DNA from 3 places in the Rhizobium sp. NZLR1 genome. Region 1 is predicted to be linked to each of the others. Evidence: riboswitches for the same ligand, from Rfam matches in the RefSeq annotation. Region 1 holds a riboswitch; each other region holds the start of a gene.
The links. A riboswitch is a leader RNA that binds a small molecule or an ion and turns the genes downstream of it on or off. The one in region 1 is predicted to bind thiamine pyrophosphate.
Positions count from the first base shown of each region.

Region 2: linked by a shared signal. The riboswitch ahead of thiM (hydroxyethylthiazole kinase) and the one ahead of thiC (phosphomethylpyrimidine synthase ThiC) in region 1 are both predicted to bind thiamine pyrophosphate.
Region 3: linked by a shared signal. The riboswitch ahead of J3O30_RS20815 (YkoF family thiamine/hydroxymethylpyrimidine-binding protein) and the one ahead of thiC (phosphomethylpyrimidine synthase ThiC) in region 1 are both predicted to bind thiamine pyrophosphate.

Region 1 is NZ_CP071635.1:52,317-58,334, reverse strand. Features, by position in the region: gene J3O30_RS29265 (sugar ABC transporter substrate-binding protein) at 1-390, opposite strand, end outside; partial or broken gene J3O30_RS29260 (IS5/IS1182 family transposase) at 1,350-1,561, opposite strand; gene J3O30_RS29255 (hypothetical protein) at 1,769-2,080, shown strand; gene J3O30_RS29250 (hypothetical protein) at 2,490-3,200, shown strand; TPP riboswitch at 3,421-3,532, shown strand; gene thiC (phosphomethylpyrimidine synthase ThiC) at 3,626-5,452, shown strand; gene thiO (glycine oxidase ThiO) at 5,454-6,018, shown strand, end outside.
Region 2 is NZ_CP071634.1:268,734-274,751, reverse strand. Features, by position in the region: gene J3O30_RS27930 (ABC transporter permease) at 1-763, opposite strand, end outside; gene J3O30_RS27925 (ABC transporter substrate-binding protein) at 847-2,373, opposite strand; gene J3O30_RS27920 (DUF1349 domain-containing protein) at 2,588-3,172, shown strand; TPP riboswitch at 3,320-3,416, shown strand; gene thiM (hydroxyethylthiazole kinase) at 3,466-4,269, shown strand; gene thiE (thiamine phosphate synthase) at 4,266-4,901, shown strand; gene thiD (bifunctional hydroxymethylpyrimidine kinase/phosphomethylpyrimidine kinase) at 4,898-5,719, shown strand; gene J3O30_RS27900 (GNAT family N-acetyltransferase) at 5,941-6,018, shown strand, end outside.
Region 3 is NZ_CP071632.1:4,242,170-4,248,187, forward strand. Features, by position in the region: gene J3O30_RS20790 (LysR family transcriptional regulator) at 1-844, opposite strand, end outside; gene J3O30_RS20795 (metalloregulator ArsR/SmtB family transcription factor) at 1,017-1,358, opposite strand; gene J3O30_RS20800 (SDR family oxidoreductase) at 1,461-2,231, opposite strand; gene soxR (redox-sensitive transcriptional activator SoxR) at 2,342-2,806, opposite strand; gene J3O30_RS20810 (NAD(P)H-dependent oxidoreductase) at 2,890-3,465, shown strand; TPP riboswitch at 3,628-3,741, shown strand; gene J3O30_RS20815 (YkoF family thiamine/hydroxymethylpyrimidine-binding protein) at 3,732-4,364, shown strand; gene J3O30_RS20820 (ABC transporter permease) at 4,454-5,260, shown strand; gene J3O30_RS20825 (ABC transporter ATP-binding protein) at 5,257-6,018, shown strand, end outside.

The DNA.
Region 1 (6,018 bases):
CAGCTCGTTGGAAGCAACGAAGGCCTGATTGTCCGGCAGCGTGTCGACGTTGACCGGTTCACGGTTGACATAGACAAGCGGAATACCAGCATCGGCCGCGAGCTTCGACATTGCCGTGGTCGCATCGGTATCGACAGGGTTGACGATGATTGCATCGACCTTGGAGGCGATGAAATTCTGGATCTGGCTCTGCTGCTTGGAAACGTCGTTTTGTGCGTCTTCGACCTGCAGCGTCACGCCGCTCAGTGTCTTTGCATAATCAGTCATGCCGTTGCGCAGAACGGTCAGGAAATTGTCGTCGAATTTCGCCATCGAGACGCCGACCGTTTCTGCGTGAGCGGCCGTCGACAGGACGAGCGCCATCGCGGTGCCCAGGATAAACTTTTTCATTTTCACTTCCTCCACAAAGCGGTGCCCGGCTGCACCCTCCTCACGCCGGGTTTTCAGCACGCTGGCCGAAAACAATTACCAGGGCCGCCAGAAAAAGGCCGAACATCTCCATAAGATATCAAGACCATCTCGATGCTGACGACTAGCCTCTCCTTCGCCGCTACGTTGACTCGCGCGAACCCCAAATTTTTTGGTGCCTGATTTGATGACTTAAGTGCGCAGTCTTCAACAGCGCCAATGTCGAGCGTCTTTCACAGATGGCACCACAATGGTGCAAAGCCGACACATGCCATATTGTCCAATCTCTTCGTCAGCTCTCGCGTGATCGAGAGGCAACATGACGCAGTTTTGATAAGCTTCTATCTATTTCACTTTGAGGTCCATTCATCGTTGTTTGTGAAGTCTCTCATTCTTGAAAGAATCGTCGTCGTGAATGAGAGAACCCCATCCGTCCCCGGATTTTTTCAGGAATATCGAACCCGATGGCAGGAGAGATTAACAAGAGCGGCGCCGCCGCAATGGACCGGGCAGTCGCTGAACTGGGCCGGTCGAGGCGGCAACTCTACACTCGCCCTCGCAGACCTCCTGGCTCCGGCGCAGACCTCTCCGGAGAGGTCGTTGGCGACGACATGTCATCTGCACTTGTCGATGCAATTTTATTTCATGACCATGTCGCTGGCCATAGATTGTGCAAATACACGAGGGGTAAAAACGATCATGGCCCGAATTCTCAACCGAATGCTGACGGCCGTACCCCTGCCATGGGGACCCTGTCAGCGTCAGCGTCCGACTCCTTGAATCGACGGTCGACTTCCGCGCGTTCCTCTCTGCGGCCGCGTTAAGCTCCGAGAAGAAGTGATGCATTGAGACAGCAAACTCTACAAATGCGATCGGCGACGACCGCGGGCGTTAGTGCACAGATCTGGAATTGAACGGATGGGGATCTTTGAAACGGCTGATCATGCCGAGGGTGCCTTGCGGCGGACGAATTTCGGGCGTGCGCAGTCAAGCATGCGATTGAGAACGGCGCAGCCGATGGCGCCTTCGGTCTGCTGACCAGGCCGCGACCTCGCCCGCAGACGCCGCCCGATGATGGACTTTTATCGCCCGATTGCCGTTTCGACCAGCGAGCGTTTGCGTAGCCGTTAGAGAGTTGCCATTTCACGCGGCCGCCAAAGACACGAAATGCGATATATATAGAAATATATCCAATAATATATTCCATACTCACGGGTTTCTCGCAATAGAGAGTAAGATATGCCAAATTGGAAACGATATACTTTGCAATATATCCGACGCATCTATTGCGTTGCTTGCCGTTTTCATCAAGTGTCCTGTTATGATGAGTTACGACAGTGCAACAGGAAGATTCTTTCCCATGAATGCTGAAATCTTGCCGGCGACGTCATCGTCGGGAGGCTTGCACAAGGAGCACGACGACATGGATCACCAAAAGAAATCAGACAAGCGCCTTGGCTACTCGCATCTGCGGTTGGCAACCATCGACGGCGTGTCGCTGCCTGGTCTACAATTGTCACTCGACCGGCAGGAGGGCTCTGCGTCGACGAAGAAGACCTTTTTCGAACAATTGCTCCTGGATTTTGCTTTCGGTTGCTACCTATTCTATCCGATCCAGCTGTATGAACATCCCGCAACGAGCGAGAGGACGACAAAGGCGCTAAACCGTTAAGTGAATTGGGAGAATTTGGACCGGCCGCCACGTTCCTCCTTTGAAATCCACGTCTATCGAGTTTCCATATTCCAGGATGGAAGCATCGGCTCAGTCGCCAACGCTTGCAAACTCCAACAACAGGTCGGCGAGCGGATGGAGGATATCATGGACGACCTTGATGCGACGCAAGCAAAGGACGGCTCGGGCACACAGGCTTCAACAGGTGTGAACCAGCACGGCAGGAACATCGGAAGATGGTATGAAAGTCTATCGGGAACCCGACCGTTAAACGGTACCCGCAAGGCGCAGTTCAAATCTTGCTGCTGGCATCAAATACGCTGACAACGCGCGCTCGCCTGCCAAAATCAAGGAAATTTGACGCGCAGGGTTCGCCCATCAAATTTACTGCAGAAAGGAACCGTTCTCCGTGTCATTTTGTTCTTCGAAACGCATTCGCATCGCCGCACTTGCAGCGACTGCCATCGTCCTGGGCACCCAGATCGCAATTGCGCAAGAACCGTCTATAGGGTCTCAGTGGCTGAACTCGCCGACATCTCGAGTGGAAGCGCTTGCGGTCCTTCAGACCTTGAATGCCAATCTCCTGAGTAACGCCAGTGCTACGTTGACCCTTGATCGCTGGTGCGCCGCGCACAAGCTCGCACCGGAAGGTTCTAAGATTGTAGCTCAGCGTGTGGGCGGGCAAGACAAGCCGGCCGATGAGCACATCCGTGAACTTCTGACCGTCGGACCCGGTGAGCTGATCGCTTATCGCCGCGTCCGCCTGGTCTGCGGCGACCGCGTCTTGTCGGAAGCCGACAATTGGTATGTACCCGCAAAATTAACTGCAGAGATGAATCAGGCTTTGAAGACCAGCGATATCGCGTTTGGCAGAGCCGTTCAGGCTCTTAATTTCACTCGCACAAACCTGTCTGCCAAGTTGCTCTGGTCCCCTCTATCCGAAGGCTGGGACATGGAGGGCTTAACAGCGCATGAAACAAGTTCCCTCAGCCTGCCGCCGTTCCTGCTCGAACATCGTGCCATACTGAAACTTCGAGACGGCACGCCGTTTAGCGCCTTGGTCGAAAGCTACACGGACAAAGTACTAGACTTTCCAGTTCCGCGCCTGCTTTCTCAATAGCGCTTCGGTACTCAGCATACTTGCTGAACTGCGCGGGATAAAAATCGACAGCCACTGCATGCGACAAAAGCGCCTGCCTTGCGGAAGCGTGCCGGTCGGGCGACTGACTTGTCGATTCGTTTGATCGCGGCGACCAAGCACGATAGCCTGAGTGTAACCTGACCCCAAGCCGTCGCAGATTGTCGCTTGACAGTCCCCTCGGCAAGCCTCTACCCTTTTTGGCATTCACCAGGGGGGTCCCGGCAAGGGGCTGAGATACTGCTATCGCGCGCAGTGACCCGTTGAACCTGATCCAGTTCATACTGGCGTAGGGACGGTGCAAGCGCTCGAGAGGTTTCGGATTCACGCGTGGAATCCGTGCCGGCGTCTTTCCATCATTCCGGCTGAGGACTGGGTCTCCAAACTCAAACTTGGAGCCTCAAACCATGAACATCGCCGCAAAGAATATCACCCCAACCGTCACCACCGGCCCCTTGCCGGCATCCAGGAAGATCTACAGTCGGGGGGACATCCATCCCGACATTTGCGTGCCGATGCGCGAAATCAGCCTGCATCCGACATCGGGCGAGCCGCCCGTTGTCGTCTACGACTCGTCCGGCCCCTATACGATCGAGGGCACCGAGATCCGTATCGAACAGGGGCTGCCCTCACTGCGACGTGACTGGGTTCTCGCCCGCGGCGACGTCGAGGCCTATAAGGGCCGCCATGTCCGTCCCGAAGACAACGGCTTTGCCAGCGGCGAAAGGCTGACGCCCGAATTCCCCGCGCTACGCCAGCCGCTGCGCGCAAAGGATGGCAGTGCAGTCACCCAGCTCTCTTATGCGCGCGCCGGCATCATCACGCCCGAGATGGAATTCATAGCCATCCGCGAAAACCTCGGCCGCAAGGCGCAGGCGGACGCCATAGTCCGCGACGGCGAAAGTTTCGGCGCCCACATTCCCGACCATGTGACGGCGGAATTCGTCCGGCAGGAAGTGGCGGCGGGTCGGGCGATCATCCCCGCCAACATCAACCATCCGGAAGCCGAACCGATGATCATCGGCCGCAATTTTCTGGTGAAGATCAACGCCAATATCGGCAACTCCGCCGTCACCTCATCGATGGCGGAGGAGGTTGAGAAGATGGTCTGGGCGGCCCGCTGGGGCGCCGATACCGTCATGGATCTCTCCACCGGCCGCAACATCCACAACATCCGCGAATGGATCATCCGCAATTCGCCCGTGCCGATCGGTACCGTGCCGCTCTATCAGGCGCTGGAGAAGGTCGATGGCATTGCCGAGAACCTGACCTGGGAGGTGTATCGCGACACGCTGATCGAACAGGCCGAACAGGGCGTCGATTATTTCACCATCCATGCCGGCGTGCGGCTTCACTACATCCCGCTCACCGTCAACCGGGTGACCGGCATTGTCTCGCGCGGCGGTTCGATCATGGCGAAGTGGTGTCTCCGTCATCACCGCGAAAGCTTCCTCTACGAGCATTTCGAGGAGATCTGCGACATCTGCCGCGCCTATGACGTCTCCTTCTCGCTCGGCGATGGCCTGCGCCCCGGCTCGATCGCTGACGCGAATGATGCGGCGCAGTTCGCCGAACTGGAAACACTGGGAGAACTGACCAAGGTCGCCTGGGCGAAAGACTGCCAGGTGATGATCGAAGGCCCCGGCCATGTGCCGATGCACAAGATCAAGGAGAACATGGACAAGCAGCTCGAAGTCTGCGGCAAGGCGCCTTTCTACACGCTCGGGCCGCTGACGACCGATATCGCGCCGGGTTACGATCACATCACCTCTGGGATAGGCGCAGCGATGATCGGCTGGTTCGGCACGGCGATGCTCTGCTACGTCACGCCCAAGGAGCATCTGGGGCTTCCCGACCGCAACGACGTGAAGGTAGGCGTCATCACCTACAAGATAGCGGCTCACGCCGCCGATCTCGCCAAGGGGCATCCGGCGGCACAGCTGCGCGATGACGCGCTCTCGCGTGCCCGTTTCGAATTCCGCTGGGAGGATCAGTTCAACCTCTCGCTGGACCCCGAAACCGCCCGCAGCTTCCACGACGAGACGCTGCCGAAGGAGGCGCACAAGGTCGCGCATTTCTGCTCCATGTGCGGACCGAAATTCTGCTCGATGCGCATCTCGCACGATATCCGCGCCGAAGCGCAGAAGGAGGGACTGGAGGCGATGGCGGCACGTTATCGCGAGGGCGGCGGCCTCTATATGCCGGTAGAAACCCTGCAGCAAACGAGCGAATGAGATGCGTGTTCTTGTCAAAGGGGCCGGCGTTGCCGGCCTGACGGTGGCGCATGAACTGCGCGCTCGAGATGCCGAGGTCACTGTGCTCGATCCATATGACGGTTTCCTGCGTGCTGCTTCGTGGCTCGCGGGCGGAATGTTGGCGCCCTGGTGCGAGCGGGAGAGTGCTGATGTTGCGGTACTCATGCGCGGTCTCACCGCCGCCGACAAATGGGAGGCAATTGTGCCGGGAGAGGTGCGACGAAACGGAACGCTCGTGGTCGCCTCGGCTCGCGATCTTGGTGAACTGCGACGCTTTGCCTGCCGCACGACGGGTTATGAATGGCTGGAAGAGCCGGCGATCGCGGCGCTGGAACCCTCCCTTGCCGGGCGGTTCCGGCACGGGCTGTTCTTTCGCCGCGAAGCCCATCTCGATCCCCGGCGAGTTTTGACTCTGCTGCGCACCAAGCTGACGGTTCAGGGGGTCACCTTCGTGGGCGAGAGCTCGCATGAGGAGAGCTTCGACAGTGTCGTCGATTGCACGGGCGCTGCGCAGATCGGCGAGGCCAAGGAGTTACGCGGCGTCC
Region 2 (6,018 bases), on a different replicon from region 1:
CGGCGCCCGAAATCAGCACCGCCGCCGTCAGGCCGAGCACCGTCAGGATCGGGATCAGCGCATTCTTCAGCGCGTGCTTGAGGATGACCTTGCGCTCGACCAGCCCCTTGGCGCGCGCCGTGCGGATATAATCATCGCCGAGCACATCGAGCATCGACGCGCGGGTGAAACGCAGGATCAGCGCCGAGGAGACGATGCCGAGCGCGAAGGCCGGCAGGGTCAGATGATACATCCGCTCAAGGAAGGTCGAGCCGGGGCCGCCATAACCCGAGACCGGGAAAAGGTTGAGCCGAACGGCGAAGAACTGCATCAGGATGAGGCCGAGCCAGAAGCTTGGGATGCTGGCGGCAAACATCGCCAGCGTCGTTGCCGCCTGGTCGACGAAGGAGCCGCGCCGATAGGCCGCATAGATGCCGATCGGCAGCGCGATGACGCCGGCAATGGCCAGCGAAAACAGCGTCAGGAAGAAGGTCGGCTCGGCGCGGTCGAGCAGAGCCGAGGTGACCGGCATGTTGAGGAAGATCGACTGGCCGAGATCGCCCCTCAGCAGCTGACCGATATAATAGACGTACTGCAGGCCGAGCGACTGATCGAGGCCGAGGCGGGCCCGAAGATCGGCAACATCCTGCGGCGTCGCATCTGGCCCGAGCATGACGGCAGCCGGGTCCCCCGGCGTCACGCGCACGATGACGAAGACGATCGTGACGACGAGAAACATCACGACGATCATGCCGAACAGGCGCTGGAGGATGTAGCGGATCATGAATGCTGGCCTTCAAGCCCTTGCAGATGCGGCAGAAAAGAAGACCGGCACCGGCCACGAAGGGCCGGCGCCGACGGCGATGTTTACTTCTTGATCGAAGCGTTCCAGAAATACGGCCATGGGGCCGGATCGACACCTTCGAGCTTGACCGATTTCGCCGAGACGGCGTTGAAATCGCCGATCTTCATAAAGGGCGCATCTGTATAGATAGCCTTCTGGACATCGGCCCAGAGCGCGACGCGCTTCTTCGGGTCGACCTCGGCGGTGAAGGCATCGACGGCGGCCTTGCGGGCCGGCGTATCCCACCAGCCGGGCGAGCTGGTCGAAAGCGAGCCGATCAGGGCCGGCTCCGGCAGGAACGGGCTGTGGGTGATGTAGACATCCCAGAGCTTCGGATCGGTGCGGCGCTGGGTCAGCGTCGCCCAGTCCACCACCTGCATATCGACGGTGAAGCCGGCAAGCTTCAGATATTCTGCGGCGACCTGCGCCATCTTATAGTGGAATTCGTACTGCCGGCTGGTCAGGATGCGGATCGGCTCGCCATTATAACCGGCCTTCTTGGCAGCAGCGGCCGCCCCTTCCGGATCCGCGAGATTATAGGCGCCTTCGACGCCGGCATCGGTCGACCAGGAAAAGGACTTCGGATAGATGGCGCCGTCGAGCGCATAGAAATCCTTGCTGCCGAAAGCGGCGGCGAGCATGTCTTCCATGCTGAGCGCCTGGCGGATCGCCTTGCGGACCTCGACATTCCCAGCAACACCTTCCTTCGTGTTGAAGACGAAGACCGGATAGCCGAAGGGCTTCAACATGACCGGCTGCGAGGCAGTCGACGCCTTCACCTTGTCGTAGGATTCGACGGCGATCGAATCGACATAATCATACTGGCCGGAGACGGCGGCTTCGACACGGGTGTTCGGATCGGGCACCGGCACGAAGCGGATTTCATCGAGATATTGATGGCGGGCGCCGCCATAGCCATTGCTGTCGCCGTCACGGGACTTGTAGCCATCGAAGCGGACGAGCTGGATATACTGGTCGGCCTTGCGCTCCTTCAGCATATAGGGACCGGTGCCGATGAACTCCTTCATCGGCTCGTCCTGTTTTTCCGAGGGAATGATGATCGCCGCCGAATTATTGAAGGCAAGCAGCGAAGTCAGCGGCGCATAGGGCTGCTTCAGCGTGATTGTGACGGTCGAAGGATCGACAGCAGTGATCTTGTCGATGAAGCCCGACACCTGCTTGCCGCGCGAGGCGATCTTCATCCAGCGGGTCAGCGAGGCGACCACATCGTCCGAGGTCATGTCGCTATTGTCGTGGAACTTGATGCCGGTCCTGAGCTTGATCGTATAAGTTTTGCCATCGGCGCTGATCTCAGGCAGGCTTTCGGCCAGCAGCGGCGTGACGTTCCAGCTCTTGTCGAAAGTGTAGAGCGTTTCGAAAATATGCTGGGTGACAATGCCGACGAGATCGGCCGTCGACGACATCGGATCAAGCGTCGGCGGCTCGCCGATCGTCGCGACATTGATGACGCCGCCCTTTTCCTGGGCAAGCAGGGTCGAGGGCAGGGCGACAAGCGCGGTGCCAAGGAGAAATGCGACAAGTGTTTTCATGTGAGGGCTCCCGGTCAAGTTCCACAATTATGTAATCAATCTTTTTGTAACAGAATAAGAGCTGGATTGATCCTGTCAAGCGTGGGTGACCGATTATGCCTCTGCCGGGATACCAGAACGCGAGAAAACACAATCTTCGGCTGCGCCCTGCACGAAGGCTGCGCATTATGCCAAGCACACGGATGGTCAGGCTTCAGCGGAACGGGAGAAAAGAATGAACATCAATTTCAAGGGCGGAAAATGGCTGAACGAACCGGCCAGCTGGCACGCCGACGACACCGCCCTCACCCTGACGACCGATGAAAAAACCGATTTCTGGCGGGAAACCCATTACGGCTTCACCCGCGACAGCGGCCATTTCCTCGCCTTTCCCACGGCAGAGAGCTTCACCGCCCAGATCCGCATCCAGGGCGAATTCCGCACCCTCTACGACCAGGCTGGCCTGATGGTGCGCCTCGACGGGAAACGCTGGGTAAAAACAGGCGTGGAATTCACCGACGGCGAAGCTTTCCTCAGCACCGTCGTCACCGACGGCAGGTCCGACTGGTCGGTGTCACAACCCTTCAAGGGACTCGAAGATTTCCACATCCGCGTCACCCTCGCCAACGGCGCCCTGCGCATCCAGACCTCTTGCGACGGGAGCCGCTGGCCGCTGCTGCGGCTAGCGCCCTTCCCGGCCGCCGACGGTTACGAGGTCGGGCCGATGGCCTGCACGCCGGAGCGCAGCGGGTTGACGGTGCGCTTTTCGGAGTTCTCGATCGGGTTGGCGATTGCGACGGATCTTCATGATTTGAGTTAGACGCTATTATAAGATTCTCTGCGGACACGATCTGGGGTGATCCACGAATGTTGGCCGTTCTATTCGTTGCCCCTGCTGTAAATGCCACACAAATAGGACTGTCATTTTCGAGATGACATCCGCCTCATTCTCTGCGAAAAAGAGCGCGATGAGAGACAGGGGCGCCCGTCGACAGACGGGCTGAGAAGCACCCTTCGAACCTGAACCGGATAATGCCGGCGGAGGGAGTCGCTCGGGGTCGCGGCACTGCCGTACGAATGACCCCGTGCCCGCCCCCGCCTGAAAGGGGCCACATGCAGACCAGGACCACACCAGGAGCCATGCTGAAGGCGATGCGCGAAAAGCCGCCGCTCGTTCAGTGCATCACCAATTACGTCGCCATGAACATTGCCGCAAATGTTCTGCTGGCCGCCGGCGCCTCGCCCGCCATGGTGCATGCCGCAGAGGAAGCCGGCGAATTCGCCGACATCGCCAATGCGCTGACGGTCAACATCGGCACGCTGTCGCCGCAATGGATCGACGGCATGCAGGCGGCGGCGAAGGCAGCGACCTCAGCCGGCAAACCCTGGGTGCTCGATCCGGTCGCCCATTATGCCACGGCTTTCCGCCGCGATGCGGTCGCCGGTCTGCTGGCGCTCAAGCCCACGATCATCCGTGGCAATGCCTCCGAGATCATCGCGCTCGCCGGCGGCGAGAGCCGCGGCCAGGGCGTCGACAGCCGCGATCCGGTTGAACAGGCGGAAGGTTCGGCGCGATGGCTCGCCGAGCGCCAGCAGGCGGTCGTCGCCGTCACCGGTGCAGTCGATTTCGTCACCGATGGGGAGCGGGCGGTGCGGATCACAGGCGGATCGGCCTTGATGCCGCAGGTCACCGCCCTCGGCTGCTCGCTCACCTGCCTCGTCGGCGCCTTTGCCGCCACAGTGCCCGAGGATATGTTCGGGGCGACGGTCGCAGCCCTTGCAACCTTCGCCATCGCCGGCGAAGAGGCAGCACTCGGTGCGGCCGGTCCCGGCTCCTTCGCCTGGCGCTTCCTCGATGCGCTGAACGCGCTTGACGCCGAAACGCTCGATGCCAGGGCCAGGATATGGGCCGCATGAAGACCTTCGATCTTTCGCTCTATCTCGTCCTCGACCCCGATCTCTGCGCCGGGATCGGCATGGTCGAGACCGCCCGCCTTGCCGTTGCCGGCGGTGCGACAATGGTGCAACTGCGCGACAAACATGCCGGCACGACCGGGATGATCGAGACCGGACGCGCGTTGAAACAGGCGCTTGATGGCACCGGCGCCCTGCTCATCGTCAACGACGATGTCGAGGCGGCTATCGCCATCGGCGCCGACGGCCTGCATATCGGCCAGGAAGACATGGATGCGGCGAGAGCGCGCAAGATGATCGGCCCCGGAATGATCCTCGGCCTGTCGGTCGAGACCGAGGCGCTCGCCGCTGCCGTCGATCCCAGCCTCGTCGATTATACCGGCGTCGGCCCGGTGTTTGCGACGCCGACCAAGGCCGACCACAAGCAGCCGATCGGCTTTGAGGGCCTGGCAAGGCTGGTGGCGGCTTCGCCGGTGCCGTCGGTTGCGATCGGCGGCCTGAAGGCAGAGCATGTGGCCGAAGTCTTTGACGCGGGCGCCAAGGGGCTTGCCGTCGTCTCCGCCATCTGCGGCACGCCGGACCCTGAAGCCGCCGCTCGCCGCATCGCCGGAGAAATCCGAAAGGCCCGCGCATGATCCGCAACGTCCTCTCTATCGCCGGCTCCGATCCCTCGGGCGGCGCCGGCATCCAGGCCGATCTCAAGGCCTTTTCCGCTCGCGGCGTCTACGGCATGGCGGTACTGACCGCGCTGACGGCGCAGAACACTCAAGGTGTCACCGGGGTGCATCTGGTGCCGCCGCAATTCGTCGCCGACCAGATCAACGCCGTCTTTGCCGATGTGCGCGTCGATGCCGTCAAGATCGGCATGATCGCCAATGCCGGCATCGCCGATGCCGTCGCCAACGCGCTTGTTGCCGCACTGGCCGACCGGCGCAGCATCCCCATCGTCATCGACCCCGTCATGATCGCCAAGGGCGGCGCCGCCCTGCTGGCACCCGAAGCGGTCGACGTGCTGACCAGCCGGCTGCTGCCGCTGGCGACACTTCTGACCCCGAACCTGCCGGAGGCCGCCGCCCTGCTGCACCAGCCGGTGGCGACAAACCGGTCTCACATGGCGGCGCAGGCCGAGCAGCTGCGCGCGCTCGGCCCGGCGGCCGTGCTGGTCAAGGGCGGTCATCTCGACAGCGACGACAGCCCCGACGTGCTTGCCACAGCCGACGGCCTGCACTGGTTCGAAGCCAGACGCGAGCCGACCAAGAACACCCACGGCACCGGCTGCACGCTGTCGAGCGCGCTGGCGGCAGAGCTTGCCAAGGGCGCCTCGGTGTCTGAGGCCGTCGCCATCGCCAAGGATTACCTCGCCGGCGCGGTCGCGGCATCAGGAAGCCTCACCGTCGGCTCCGGCCACGGCCCGGTGCAGCATTTTCATGCGCTCTGGAGAGTCGAGGGATAAGCGCGCACATCGACGCACGCTTCCATCGAAACGGCTCGGGCTCGCGCCCCGAGCCGTTTTTGCGTTCGGCAACTACCTTGCTTTGAAAGCAGGAGCGTAACGGCGAGCAGCGTTGCGACCCATCTGAAAAATCCCTGTTGACAAGCCCAGCCAGATCGCCAAATCTATGTCATTAAAAGGGGATATATTCCGTAATAGAGGAATATCAGGAGGAGTGACGGGTGCCAGACCTGCTTGTGAGCTTATACTCCACACAGCTTGCCGATCTGAAGCGGAAAGCCGACGATGTCAGCGTTTCC
Region 3 (6,018 bases), on a different replicon from region 1:
ACACGAGCGGCGTAAACGGCTCGCGATACGGCGCGACAAGCCCGACCAGATGATGCGCCTCCGGCTCGACGATCGGGATCATCCGAATTTCCACTGGAAATCCAAAGGATTTCGCGACGTTGCGCGGCATGATGCTCGCCCAGCGCCCGGTCCTGACATGCGAGAACAGCACGATCATCGAGTTGGATTCGAGCGTCGGATGTACCGTGGCGCCGGCTTCCGTCAGGTGCCGGTTGATGATGCGACGGTTCTGCATGTCGGCCGTCAATAGACAAAGCCGAAGATCACCAACCTCGCGCCAGGTCACGTTGTCGCGATCAGACAAAGGGCTGCCTGCAGCCGTGATCAGATTATAGCGCTCGGCATAAAGCGGAACCGTCGTAACACGGCCGAGCGGTTCGTTTTCGAGATAGGTGATGCCGGCATCAATTTCGAGATTCTCGAGCATGCTCAGCACCTGCAGCGAATTGCGCGAGACGATCGAGAAGGTCACGCCGGGGTGCCGTTCCTGAAAAGGCGTGGTGATACGCGAAAGCATGGCAAGCGCGGTCGGAATGGCGGCGAGGCGAATGTGGCCGGAAAGGCCGCGGCGCGCGGCGCGCATCTCTTCGCGCATGGTGCGGGCATCGCCGACGATGCGCCGGGCCCATTCCAGCACGCGCTGGCCTTCCGGCGTCAGCCCCTGGAACCGCGAGCCGCGCTGCACCAGCATGACGCCCAATTGATCCTCGAGCTGCCGGATAGCCGCCGAGAGCGTCGGCTGCGAGATCCCGCACTCCTCGGCGGCACGGCCGAAGTGCTTTTCATTGGCAAGGGCGATAAAAAATTCCAGCTTGTCGATCATCCGGTCTCCCGCGACATTTCGCGTCCGGCCTCATCTTCGACATAGCAGCCGTGCTTCGCAAGGGCGGGTACTAATGCATGCCGCCAAAAGTGTGCAGCGGTTTTGGGACGACGACATGCATAAAACAAAGAATTAAAGCGCGTCGCATGAATCAAGTTTTATGCGACGCGCTTTAACAGTTTTCCGCAGCCGGAAAAAGATCGAACAGCGATTCGAGAAAACCCAGCACGTTGACATTGCCGATGCTGTAATAAACCTGCCTGCCCTGACGGCGCGTATTGACCAGGCCTTCGAGCCTCAAACGCGCAAGTTGCTGCGAGACCATCGCCTGCTGTATGCCGAGAATATTTTCGAGTTCACCGACCGTTCGCTCCTCTTTCGCCAGTATGCAGAGGATCAGAAGTCGGGTGTGATGCGCCAAAGCTTTCAGCAGGTCGCTCGCTTCATGGGCTTTTCCAGCGAGTTTATGCAACTCCTGGCCGGTCATACCCGGCTCCGGTTTAGGCAACGGCATTCGATATCTCGGAAGGAGGCGGTGAGGTAGATCAGTACAATAGCATATTCGCACAAGCGAATTGGTCAATAGTGATGAAATGCCAAAAAAGGTCCAAGTAAATCAGCAGATAAGCTGTCCGCCATTGATCTCGATCACCTGGCCGGTGATGTATCCCGAGAGTGAGGGAGCTGCCAGGAACAGATAGGCGGGAGCGCAATCCTCCGCCGTGCCGAGTCGCTGCAGGGGGATGGATTTCCGGGTCTGCTCCAGCTTTTCTTTGGAGGAATAGCGCTCGTGGAAATCCGTCTCGATCGTTCCCGGCGAGACGCAGTTGACGCGGATGCCATCCGGGGCAAGCTCGCGGGCGAGCGCCTTGGAATAGGTCGCAACAAAGGCCTTCGAGGCCGAATATATCGAAGAGCCGGGGCTTCCGCCGGTCAGCGCCGAAATCGAAACAGTGTTGATGACGGCAGCGCCCTCGGCCGCCTTCAATGCCGGCAGCAATGCCCGCGTCAGCGCCACCACCGAAGTCTGGTTGAGCCGTATGACTGCCTCATATTCTGCGTCGGTCAGCGTGGCAGCGGGAAACCGGCCAAGCATGGTGCCGGCATTGTTAACGAGCACATGCACCCTGTCGAAGAAAGCGAGGACATCGTCGGCAAATTGCGCCGCCCCACCGATGGCGGAGAAATCGGCGTGCAGCAGCAGCGCCCGTCTTTCCGATTCAGCGGTCAGCAGGAAATCCGGCAGATCCCGTCCCGGCTTGCGCCCGGTATGGACAATCACCTTCGCGCCGCAGTCCAGAAACTGCCGGGCGACTTCAAGGCCGATGCCGCGGCCGGCGCCGGTCACGACGACATTGCGATTTTCGAACAATCTGGGATGAAACACGAAGCCGTCCTCCTCGCGGACAGTGCCGCCGGTTGCGTCACTCGCCCTTAACATATGAGCGCACCGACCGAAAGAAAGGCGCGCACCGATCTTTCCGGGGAAAACCAGGACTAGTTTTCGGCCTCCAGAAGCCGCGCACCCGGCCCTTCCTTGCCAAGCCGGTCGCAGGGATTACGCAGCGGACAGCTTTCGATCGACAGGCAGCCGCAACCGATGCAGCCGGTCAATCGGTCGCGCAACAGGCTGAGCCGCCTGATTCGCGCGTCGAGATCATCCTTCCAGCGCGCCGACAGCGTCTGCCAGTCGGCAACGGTCGGCGTTCGTCCCTGCGGCAGGGACTCGAACGCTGACTGGATTTCCGAAAGCGGAATGCCGACACGCTGCGCCACCTTGATGATGCCGAGACGGCGAAGCACATCGCGCCCATAGCGCCGCTGGTTGCCGCGGGAGCGGATGCTCGAGATCAACCCTTTGGTCTCGTAAAAATGCAGCGCCGAGACGGCGAGGCCGCTGCGCTCCGCCACTTCACCGACTGTCAGGAGCCTGCCGAGCGGCGTCGCAGGAATCGTATCCATCGCCTATTGACCTCAATATTAGTTGAGGTTTTATACCTGTTGCTCCTGCAATCGTAAAGTCCAATCGCAACAAGGAGCGACACATGAAAACACCCACCAGGCTGGCGGTCATCTACGGGAGCACGAGGGAAGGCCGCATCTGCGACCGGGTGGTCAAGTGGCTGACGGAGGAGCTCATCCGCTTCCCGCAATTCGATATCGACATCATCGACCCGCTGGATTTTGCGCTGCCGACCACCCGCGAATTGGCACATCCCGAAATCGCCAGGCTCGCCGAGCGGCTCGGCATGGCGGACGCGTTCATCATCGTCACGCCGGAATACAATCACAGCTTCACCGCCTCGCTGAAATTCGTCATCGATTTCTTCTTCGAGCCTTGGCAGGGCAAGCCGGTCGCCTTCGTTTCCTATGGCGGTATTTCCGGCGGCCTGCGCGCGGTAGAGCAGCTGCGCCTCGTCTTTGCCGAACTCCACGCCGTCACGATCCGCGATTCGGTCAGCTTCGCTGCGCCATGGAACCGCTTCGACGCGGAAGGCAGGCTCGACACTCCCGACGACGCGCTGCGCTTGCTCGGCCGAATGATGGCAAGGCTGGAATGGTGGACACGGGCGCTCGCCACCGCCCGTATCGATCGTCCCTATGCCGATATCGCCGCCTGAGACAGAAAGCTCCGGTTCCGTTCCCAGCAGGTACGGAACCTCTGGGAACACCCGGGCAGGACCTCGGTCCGGGTGTTGTCCGTCATATCAGGTTCATTCCGACCACGCGGACGGGTCTGCAATTTTGCGGTTGCGGGAAGAAAACCGCGATGATAGTTTCCGCCGAAATAACAGGGGAGCTCCGTATCGCCGGGGCTGAGATGCGAGGCGCAAGCCTCTGGACCCTTCAAAGCTGATCTGGGTAATGCCAGCGGAGCGAGGTTCAGATGTTCTCAGGCGCACAAGTGTCACTCTATCCGATGTCCGGCAATTTCGTCGGCATCATTCTCGATGCCGTCAAGGCGTTCGACCCCTATCGCGACCGGCTTCGCATCGAGACCGATGATATCTCCACCCTGCTGGTCGGCCCGCCTGATGTCCTCTTCGCGGCCATGCGCGATCTTTTCGTCGTCGCCGCCAATACCGGCGAGCATTGCGTGCTGTCCGCCGCGGTCTCACGCGGCTGCCCAGGTGAGCCCGACGACGCCATCTGCGGCGTCAAGCCCTCTGCCGGCCGGGCGGAGCCGCTTGCCGACCGGATTACATCAGCCCTTGCCGCCGTTGAAACCACCACGGAGACCGGACAGCCGGCAGCCGCGCAATTCTCGCTCTACGTCATGGGAACCGGCAGCCATATGGACGAGATCTATGGCTGCATCGATTTCTTGAAGCGCTCCGGCACCTTCGACCACGCCAAGAATTTCTGTACCCGGCTGGGGGGAGATGCCGGCGCCGTCTTCGCGACCATTCATGAGGCCTTCTATCGCTTCGGCGACCCGGTGGGACACGTGACGCTCGACATCACGGTCTCCGCCAATACAGCGCCGCGCGTCTTAGCAGACGCGCAAGGGACGCCGTAACACTTTAAATTGCTGCATAATTTTCCCTTAAATCGATTCCGATTTAAGGAATTATGCAGTGCCCGACGAAAGCCTGAAATCGAACGCTGATGACATCGCCACAACCATCGGATTCGCGCCTTGCCGCGCTCCGCGCCGCTCTCTACCGGGGCATACCGGCCTTTCTCGCGGGCTGCGCGTTTTTGGCGGCATGGGAACTCTATGTCGATCTTTCCGGCATCAAACCTTCCATCCTGCCGGCGCCTTCGCGCATTGTCATCCAGGGCTGGCTGAACCGTGAGGCGCTGATATCAAACACCTGGCCGACGCTGGGTGCGACACTCGGCGGTTTCGCGCTGTCGCTTGCCTTCGCCTTCGCCGCTTCGATCCTGATGGATTTCGTGTCTTTCATGCGCCGGGCATTGCTACCGATTTTCATCGCCAGCCAGACGCTGCCGCTGGTGGCGATCGCGCCCCTTGTCGTCCTCTGGTTCGGTTTCGGCCTGTTGCCGAAGATCCTGCTGGTGGCGCTAGTCACCTTCTTTCCGCTGTTGGTCGCCCTGCTGCAGGGCTATCAATCGACCGACCGCGACATCGCCGAATTGCTGAACTCGATGAAGGCGAGCCGCTGGCGGATTTTCCGCCTGGCGCGGCTTCCCTCCGCGCTGCCCTATTTCTTCGCCGGCCTCAGGATCTCGATCACCTATGCCGTCGTCGGCGCGATCTTTGCCGAATATGCCGGCGCCGCCCGCGGCCTCGGCATCTATATCCTCAACGCCAAGAACAATTTCCGCCCCGATCTCGTGCTTGCCGCCGTCGTTATCAGCGCCGCGCTCACACTCTGCCTCTTCGGGCTGACGCTATTGATCCAGCGCCTCGTCATGCCCTGGCAACGATCCCAGGAGTCGCGGCGATGAGCGATACGATGGTCGAACTGCGCAACATCTCGAAGTCCTTCGACGGCATGAAGGTGCTGGGCGATATTTCGCTCACTGTGGCAAACGGCGAGTTCGTTTCGATCGTCGGCCCGTCCGGCTCAGGAAAGTCGACGGTGCTCCGATTGCTGACACAGGCGCTTCGCCCCGATTCCGGCACCGTGCTTTTCAAGGACGCGCCGCTGGAACGGGCGCCGCATTCATTCGCCTTCATGCCGCAGCGCGATGCGCTGATGCCCTGGCGCCGGATCATCGACAATGCGGCACTTGGCCTCGAAGTGCGTGGCATGAGCCGCCGCGCTGCCCGCGCCACTGTGGCGCCACTGTTTGAGCGCTTCGGCCTTGCCGGTTTTGAACACCATTATCCATCCGAACTATCAGGCGGCATGCGCCAGCGCGCCGCCCTGCTGCGCACTGTCGTCCAGACCCAGGACATGCTGCTGCTCGACGAGCCGTTCGGCGCGCTCGACGCGCTGACGCGCACACAGATCCAGGAATGGCTGCAGAGCATGTGGACCGAACACCGCTGGACGGCGCTGCTGATCACCCACGACGTCCGCGAGGCCGTGTTCCTCTCCGACCGGATCTACGTGCTTTCGGCCCGCCCGGCGCGTATCATCCGCGAATTCCACGTTCCCCTGCCCCGTCCGAGAAGCCTTGCCGATCTCGGCTCGCCGGCGGCCCAGGCGATCGAAACCGAAATCCTGCAAACACTGCTTCATCCGCTCGAACAGGATGAT